Regions from separate parts of the Vreelandella sp. H-I2 genome, predicted to be linked through region 4. Evidence: predicted binding sites of a transcription regulator. Region 4 holds the regulator's gene; each other region holds the start of a gene.
The links. Region 4 encodes sigma-54, which starts transcription at its own class of promoters, with help from an activator protein. Its sites were predicted from a motif close to TGGCACNNNNNTTGCTNT; they were not measured.

Region 1 (2,205 bases), on a different contig from region 4:
TCGACGCTGACCGTGCATTCCTGACCGAGGGTGGCGTGTTCACCGACGAAATGATCGATGCCTACATCGACCTCAAGATGGAAGAAGTGGAGCGTATTCGTATGACCACGCACCCCATCGAGTTTGATATGTACTATAGCTGCTAAGTACAGCTGCTAAGTACAGCTGTTAAGTACAGCTGCTAATCAGCGTTACTCGCCACTGGCTGTTACTATCAGCTAAGTGGAGGTAACAATGATGGCTAATAAAACCCCGCTACGGCGACCCCGCTACGGCGGGGTTTTTTTGTTACTGGGGGCTGAGAAGTGTTGCAAGGGGAGGCTATGAGCAAGGTCAATGCAGTCGTGGTGAGCGGTGTGCTGATCACTTTTTTAGGCGTGGGGGGAATGGGTGGCACGGTGTTCGGGCAAACGGTTTACCGGGTCACCGATGAGCATGGCAACGTTACGTTTACCGATAACCCTGGCCGTGGCGGCGAGGCATTAGAACTGATGCCACTGCCTAGCCTACCGCCAGCATTAAAGTCAGCGATGTCCTCTGCCCGTGAAACCACGCCTGCTGCTACGCGCCCACGTGGCAAACCAGGGCAGCCCTTTATGCCCTATGACCACTTTTCTATTGCGCTGCCCCAGCAAGGCGCACACCTGACGGAGCGGAGCACCGCGGTGGAAGTGGCGATTGCGCCACCGCTACGTGAGGATCATCAAGTGCGGCTGTTAGTGAATGGAGAAATTAGCCAAACCGCGCTGCACAGTGATGTTTTCTGGTTAACGGGGCTACCTGCGGGTCAGCACGAACTTCAAGCAGAGTTACTGGATAGCAGCCAGCGGTTACAGCATCGCACCCCCGCGGTGTTGATTACGGTTCCTTAAAAGGACCATTAAAAGTCTTAGTGCACTAAAATAGTGCAACCGTGGGCGCATTTAACGTCACGATTGCGCTAAAACGATTCATCTATCCCCGCCGCTTTGCCCGCAAGCCGTGCAGCTAGGCATAAAAGAATAATTGGCGCGCTTTTTGCAGTTCCCACATTGATCATCCACCTGTAGGTCTGTCACCGCGATGGAAGACACAATTTTTCAGGACACCACCATGCATCAGCGTTTGCTTGAACATCTCACCACGGCGGTATTGCTGTTAGACGGCGATCTGCGTGTGCGCTGGATGAACCCTGCCGCTGAAGCTCTATTGGCGGTCAGCCTTAGCCGAGTTCAAGGGATCAGTTTGGATACGCTACTCGGCGGCGATGAAAGTATTGATGATGTGTTAGCCAAAGCACGGGATGCTTTTCACCCTTATACTCAGCGCGAAGCACGTATTACGCCCCTTAATAGTGAACCACTCACCGTCGACTATACGGTGACGCCATTATCTGACGATGAACTGCTGTTAGAAGTTGAGCCGCGGGACCGGCTAATGCAAATCTCCCGAGAAGAAGCGCTCACTACCCGCCAAGAGACAATAAAAGTGTTGGCCCGCGGGCTTGCCCATGAAGTCAAAAACCCTCTTGGCGGCATTCGCGGTGCTGCGCAACTGTTAGAGCGGGATTTAGACAACCCGACGCTGCGCGAATATACCCATATTATTGTAGAAGAGGTGGATCGTCTGCGCGATCTGGTCGACTCCATGCTCGGCCCTAATCGAATACTCAAACACGAGCCGGTCAATATTCACAAAGTGCTTGAGCGGGTACGGGCACTGCTGATTGCCGAGCATCCCAGCGTTGAAATCAGTCGTGATTATGATCCGAGTTTGCCCGACCTTTCCGGCGATGAATCGCAAATGATTCAAGCGGTGCTTAATGTCGCGCGCAACGCCGTGCAGGCCATGAGCGATGGGCAAACGCCGACGCCTACCCTAATACTGCGTACCCGCGCTCGTCGTCAATTTACCCTCGGCGCTGAACGGCATCGTTTAGTCAGCGAAGTGGCGGTCATTGATAACGGCCCAGGCATTCCAGATGCGCTGCAGGAAACGTTGTTTTATCCCATGGTGTCAGGGCGAGCAGAAGGCAGTGGCCTTGGGCTTTCTATCGCCCAGTCGATTTTGCACCAACATCAAGGGTTGATTGAATGCGACTCACGAGCGGGACACACCGAATTTCGTTTACTGATTCCAATGATTATTAACTTCACCGGAGAAGCGTCATGACTGAGGCTGCACGTAATGATGTTGCGCGGGTGGTCATTGTCGATGATGACCGCG
Region 2 (2,205 bases), on a different contig from region 4:
ACGGTATCAGCCAGTTTACCAACCCAGACAACGTCACCGCCTTCATGGAGGCGCTGCACGAGCTTAGCCCGCAGTACCATCGGGATATTCCAACTCAACCCAATACAGTGCACTCAGGAGCCAATTGATGAGCGAATTACGCGACGACCAGTGGTTTACCGAAGTCTTTGATAGCCACGGCAGCGCCTTCTCGCTGAAGATCTCCGAAAAACTGCTGGATGTGCAGAGCCCGTACCAACACCTGGAAGTTTACGCCACCGAGACTTACGGTAACCTGATGGTGCTGGATGGCTGCGTGATGCTGACCGACCGCGACAACTTCCTCTATCATGAGATGATTGCGCATCCGGCTCTGTTTACTCATCAAGACCCTAAACGGGTGGTGATTATCGGCGGCGGCGACTGCGGCACCTTAAAAGAAGTGTTGCGGCACCCCGGCGTTGAAAAAGTCACTCAGATTGATATCGACGAAGAGGTCACCAAGGCCTCTGAGCGCTTTTTCCCAACGCTGGTGACATCGAATAATGATCCGCGCGCCGAGCTACTGTTCGCCGATGGTGTGAAATGGGTAGATGATGCACCTGATGAGAGCATCGATGTGCTGATTATCGACTCCACCGATCCGGTAGGCCCTGCGGAAGGCCTGTTTAAGACCGACTTTCTAAAGCGCTGCCACCGTATTTTGAAAAGCGGGGGCGTGATGGTGCAACAGAGCGAGTCACCTCTTTATCACAGTGGTTCGATTATCCGAGAACTACGTAACGACATGCAGGAAGCAGGCTTTGACAGTGTTGCTACGCTGCCTTTCCCGCAGCCGGTTTATCCATCAGGCTGGTGGAGTGTGACCCTGGCGGGTAAAGACACCGACGTTAATGCGTTCCGAGAACAAGCAGCCGCTGATCACGGCCTGTCACTTGATTACTACAGCGTTGATGCCCACCGCGGCGCCCTCGCCCTACCGCCGTTTATGCGCAAAGCCTTCGCGACCGAATAAATACCCGCCTATCACCATTCTAGCGCTCACCGCCCACCCCAGCTTGCCCTTTAAAGGTGCAAAGTGAGGTGGGCGGTAACATTTTTTGCACCTAGACGTTCGTCTCGGATTTGCTGAGTAGCGTTGAAAAGCGCTGAATTAACGCCTGTACCCTTGTTGGCATCTTCCTTGCTAGGTTTAGTCACATGCTACGGCATGCACAACTATTCCAATTACGCCGAGGGAAACTAAATGTTCAATAAAAAGCACCTAGTACTGCTGGCGTCTGCTGGCTCAATGACGCTAGCCGGTATGACGACTGCTCAAGCCGATATCTTGGAAGACACCATTGAGCGGGGCGCCGTACAGTGTGGTGTGAGCGATGGCTTGCCGGGATTCTCAGCACCCGATGACGATGGTAATTGGCAAGGTCTGGACGTTGACGTATGCCGTGCCGTTGCTGCTGCGGTACTAGGTGACGCAGATGCGGTTAACTACATCTCACTGAATGCCGTGGAACGTTTCACCGCCCTACAGTCCGGCGAAGTTGACGTACTATCGCGTAATACCACCTGGACGACCACGCGGGACACAACCCTAGGCCTGAACTTCACTGGCGTTACCTTCTACGACGGTATCGGCTTTATGATCAATCGGGACTTGGGCATTTCCAGCGCTCAAGAACTTGACGGGGCAGCTATCTGCGTTCAATCCGGCACTACCACTGAACTCAATGTGGCCGACTACTTCCGCGCCAATAACATGCAGTTCGATCCTATCGTTTTCGATACTTCCGAGCAGACCGTGGGCGGCTACCAGGCAGGCCGTTGCGACGTGCTGACCTCGGACACCTCCCAGTTGGCCGCACTACGCATCCAGCTCGACAACCCGGAAGGCTCTATGATTCTGCCGGAAATCATTTCCAAGGAACCGCTAGGCCCGGTGGTTCGCCAGGGAGACGACACTTGGTTCAACATCGTCAAATGGTCGCTGTTCGCCATGATCAATGCCGAGGAGTATGGCATCTCCAGCGCCAATGTCGACGACATGATGAGCTCCGAAGATCCTAACATTGTACGTATCCTGGGCCAGGGTGATAACTACGGCGAAGCGATGGGTCTGGATGCTGACTGGGCCTATCAGATTATCAAACAGGTGGGCAACTACGGCGAAATCTTCGATCGCAACGTAGGTATGGACTCCCCGCTCGAGATTGAACGCGGTGTGAATGC
Region 3 (2,205 bases), on a different contig from region 4:
TTCTTAATACCGTCGATACCGGCCATCAACATGGCTGAAAACGCCAGGTAGGGGTTAGCGGTCGGGTCAGGGAAACGAGTTTCAACGCGTTTGCCTTTCGGGCTAGCGGTATACGGAATACGGATAGAAGCAGAGCGGTTACGCGCGCTGTAAGCCAACATAACGGGCGCTTCAAAACCTGGAACCAGGCGCTTGTACGAGTTGGTAGAGGCGTTAGTAAAGGCGTTCAGGGCACGAGCGTGCTTGATGATACCGCCAATGTAGAAAAGCGCCATTTCAGACAAGCCCGCGTACTCGTCACCGGCGAACTGGTTTTGACCATCTTTCCAGAACGACTGGTGAACGTGCATACCCGAACCGTTGTCACCCACCAGCGGCTTCGGCATGAAAGTGGCTGTTTTGCCGTACGCATGCGCCACGTTGTGGATCACATACTTCATTTCCTGAACTTCGTCAGCTTTCTTCACCAACGTGTTGAATTTAACGCCGATTTCGTTCTGACCCGCGTTGGCAACTTCGTGGTGGTGAACCTCAACCGTCTGGCCAATGGCTTCCAGCGTGTTACACATCGCACCACGGATATCGTGGAAGCTATCAACCGGGGGAACCGGGAAGTAACCGCCTTTAACGCGCGGACGGTGGCCTAAGTTGCCGCCTTCTACTTGATTACTGGTCGCCCAAGCACCTTCGTCAGACGTAATTTTATACATGGAACCCTGAATGTCAGACTTCCAATGCACTTCGTCAAAGATAAAGAATTCAGGTTCAGGACCGAAGAAGGCGGTGTCGCCCAAGCCAGTCGACTGCAGGTAAGCTTCTGCACGCTTAGCAATAGAGCGCGGGTCACGATCGTAGCCCTGCATAGTAGCCGGCTCGATGATGTCGCAGCGAAGTACGAGCGTGGCATCTTCGGTGAAGGGGTCAAGGTAACCAGTACCGTCTTCCGGGCTCAGAATCATGTCTGATTCGTTAATACCCTTCCAGCCTTCAATAGAAGAGCCATCAAACATTTGGCCATTCTCAAAAAACTCTTCGTTCACATCACGGGCAGGCACAGTCACGTGCTGCTCTTTACCGCGCGTGTCGGTGAAACGCAGATCTACCCATTTAACATCATGTTCTTCAATTAGCGCGAGAGTCTTGGCTGACATAGTGTCCTCCGGTATGAGCGTGGCTTAAAGCTAACGACAGTAAGCTACCGATAAAAGTGTTGTTCGACAAAATACGTGCTAAACCGCACGTTTGTCATTCTTGTTCACTCAACGTTTGCCTGCATTGAAAAACAAAACCGTTCAGCGAGCATTTCAGACCGGCTATCGTTTTAGCACGCCGCAAGGCTTATGCCTACGACCCGCTAGCCGCTACAAAATACAATGCAGAGAGCATGCCAAATGTGCACCAATATGGCATAGGAAAACCGTAAGCAACTGTTTTTTAAACATTTAAAAATAGGTTCTGATGCATCTTGATGACGCATAGAGCCCAAAGAGCTGCTAACAAACCTCTTTAACAACCTTTAATGCACCAAAATAGAACAAAAATAACCGCCAATGCCCCAAAAATGCGCATTAAAAATACTGAGCACCCTTTTTTGGCTCGCAAGCTTTTTTACTTGCTACTCAAATGAAGCAGATACTACAATAAATTACAATTTGAGAGATTTGCTCACAATCGGAGTCGGCAAATAATGAGGTCGGTCTGCTTTATTGTTGATGCAATGGTAACGGGTGCGCAGTTACCACGCCATTTACAATCCATACGTGAATCCGGTGTCGCCGACCACTTGTTGCCCATTTTGGTGACGGGCACTCAAGCGAATGCGCGTCTAACCTCTATCGGGCAGCGTTATCACACTCACTGCCTGATCACCCCTGCGCAACCACTGGGGGCTCGCCTCAATAAAGCCGCATTTACAAGCCAAGCGGCGTGGCTAATCATTGCATTGCAAAGAAAACCGCTGCCTGCCAGTCTATGGGACGCACTCTACCCGCAATTAAATACCTACACCCTTGATGCGTTAATCGTTAGCCTTACCCAGCCATCGCTATCAGAGCGGTTATTGAGGCGTTTATTGGCAAGCGCACTGATAATGCCACCCTATATTGCCGTGAGGCGTGCGTGGTTTGAACGTTTAGGTGGGTTCGACCCTGAGCTGGATGAAGACAGTGCAATAGAGGACTTTTTGCAACGCTTACATGCCTGCCC
Region 4 (2,205 bases):
GTCCGCTAGTGCGTCAATAGCGGCGTACATATCACTGTCTATGGCTTCGGCATGTAAGTCAGCGCCTGCAGCATGCAGTGTACAGGCAGCATGCTGGCGCTCCTTCTCCACTGATAAGGTGACTTGCACCGTGGTTATATTGTCGTAATGGCGCTCTACACGTTCAAGCTTTTCGTTGACATAGTCACGCAAGGCGTCGGTCAGTTCTACGTGATGACCAGTGATATTAACTTGCATTGACGTACTCCTTATCCATCGGACTGTACTTCGATTGTAACCCTTTTTGCCGCGTTGCAAAGCCCTTGTCGAGAGTTTCCCTGAGACGTTAACGAGTGCTAGCGCAAACGGCGCCGTTCACTGGAGGAGGGAATGCCCATCGCTTCGCGATATTTGGCCACCGTGCGACGTGCCACCTGGATGCCCCCCTCATCTAATAGCGTGACTAAGCGGCTATCCGAAAGCGGCTTGCCAGGCGGCTCTTCTTGGATCAGCTTCTTGAGCCGTGCGCGGATAGCCGTACTGGAGTGGCTGTCGCCATCCTGCCCGCTCACCTGGCTTGAGAAAAAATATTTGAGCTCAAAAACGCCCCGAGGTGTATGGATATATTTCTGAGTGGTCACCCGTGAAATAGTTGACTCGTGCATTTCCACGGCTTCGGCGATATCGGCGAGTATTAAGGGTTTCATCGCTTCTTCGCCATGCTCTAAAAAGCCAATTTGTCGTGTGATAATTTCACGACCAACACGTAGCAGCGTATCGTTGCGGCTTGAAAGACTCTTAATCAGCCAGCGAGCTTCCTGAAGGTGCTCTTTAAGAAACTGGTTGTCCTGACTTTTGTCTGCACGCTTTATCAAGCTGGCATAGTCAGGTTGTATCCGCAGCCGTGGCAGCGCCTCGGGGTTGAGTTCTAAATGCCAGCCTTCATGGTCATGACGTACGACGAGATCCGGCGTTACGTAGCTGTCGTCGGTATCGCCATAGGCGCTGCCTGGGCGTGGATCAAGACTGCGTATTAACAAAATGACATCCGCCAACTGGTCATCATCAAGGCCCAGTCGGCGTTTTAGCAATCGCATGTCATCTTTGCCCAACGCTTCAAGAAACTGTCGCACTAAGCGGCGAGCGGGGACCAGCAGCGGGGTATCATCAGGAAGGGCCGCCAACTGCAGCATTAGGCATTCACGCAGGTCGCGGGCAAAAATGCCCGTTGGCTCAAACTGCTGGAGCTTGAGCAAGATGGTTTCTATTTCACGCTGGCTAAGTCCGTCAATGCCTTGAGTGCGAAGCCCTTCGCGGATGTCATTGAGCGGTTGGGTTATATAGCCGTTAGCGTCTAACGCATCGATTAAGCTTTCCGCGACCTGCTGTTCACGCGCGCCAAAATCGGTCATCGCCAGTTGCCATAGCAAGTGCCCATGAAGGCTCTGGCCGGCAGCCTGACGCTCAAAGTCGGGCCCTTCACTACTGCTGGCGCCGTGACTGCCGATATCCTGGTAGGTATCTGACCAGTCGCTATCTACTGATAATTCGGTGGGAATACTTTCGGACCACTCTTCTTCTTTAGGCTCGCTGACGGCCTGTTCGCTAAATTCATCTTCCTGTTCCAACAGGGGGTTGGCGTCTAAGGCCTGCTGAATTTCTTGACGAAGGTCCAGCGTTGATAGCTGTAACAGGGCGATGGCCTGCTGCAGCTGAGGTGTCATGGTCAGCTGTGTGCCGATACGCAGTTGTAGAGAAGCTTTCATGACCATCTGAGAACCACTCGTTATTCAGAATCCTCCACACTAGTGCGAGTGAGGATTAGGTGCAAGTGCAATAAGCATGCCATTGGTGGCAAAGTCATTGTAGACCACTATTTAGAGGCCAAAAAGAAGTGTTAGAATTAAAAAAAGCCTTACAGACGAAAGTCAGCACCCAAATAAACATCTCTCACCTTCTGGTTTGTGAGAATGGCATCTGGGGAGCCGCTAGCGATGATTTGTCCATCACCCACGATATAGGCGATGTCACAAATATCGAGTGTTTCACGCACATTGTGATCAGTAATTAGCACACCAATATGGCGCTGCTTTAGCGCACGGATGATGGTTTTTATTTCGCCTACCGAAATTGGGTCTACGCCAGCAAAAGGTTCATCTAGCAAAATAAAGGCAGGCTCTGTCGCTAGTGAGCGAGCGATTTCCACACGCCTTCTTTCCCCGCCCG

Region 1: a site for sigma-54 is predicted at 1,007-1,024, ahead of glnL (nitrogen regulation protein NR(II)). Genes of this name have one in related genera too.
Region 2: a site for sigma-54 is predicted at 1,152-1,169, ahead of ACUVOF_RS18750 (amino acid ABC transporter substrate-binding protein). Genes of this name have one in related genera too.
Region 3: a site for sigma-54 is predicted at 1,373-1,390, ahead of glnA (glutamate--ammonia ligase). Genes of this name have one in related genera too.

Annotation. Positions count from the first base shown of each region.
Region 1 covers NZ_JBRAMC010000006.1:158,677-160,881, forward strand. The annotation lists gene glnA (glutamate--ammonia ligase) at 1-146, shown strand, start outside; gene ACUVOF_RS15900 (DUF4124 domain-containing protein) at 324-872, shown strand; gene glnL (nitrogen regulation protein NR(II)) at 1,093-2,151, shown strand; gene ntrC (nitrogen regulation protein NR(I)) at 2,148-2,205, shown strand, end outside.
Region 2 covers NZ_JBRAMC010000008.1:112,500-114,704, forward strand. The annotation lists gene hemE (uroporphyrinogen decarboxylase) at 1-128, shown strand, start outside; gene speE (polyamine aminopropyltransferase) at 128-994, shown strand; gene ACUVOF_RS18750 (amino acid ABC transporter substrate-binding protein) at 1,226-2,205, shown strand, end outside.
Region 3 covers NZ_JBRAMC010000006.1:156,362-158,566, reverse strand. The annotation lists gene glnA (glutamate--ammonia ligase) at 1-1,151, opposite strand, end outside; gene ACUVOF_RS15890 (hypothetical protein) at 1,688-2,205, shown strand, end outside.
Region 4 covers NZ_JBRAMC010000005.1:397,073-399,277, forward strand. The annotation lists gene hpf (ribosome hibernation-promoting factor, HPF/YfiA family) at 1-237, opposite strand, end outside; gene ACUVOF_RS14965 (RNA polymerase factor sigma-54) at 336-1,751, opposite strand; gene lptB (LPS export ABC transporter ATP-binding protein) at 1,895-2,205, opposite strand, start outside.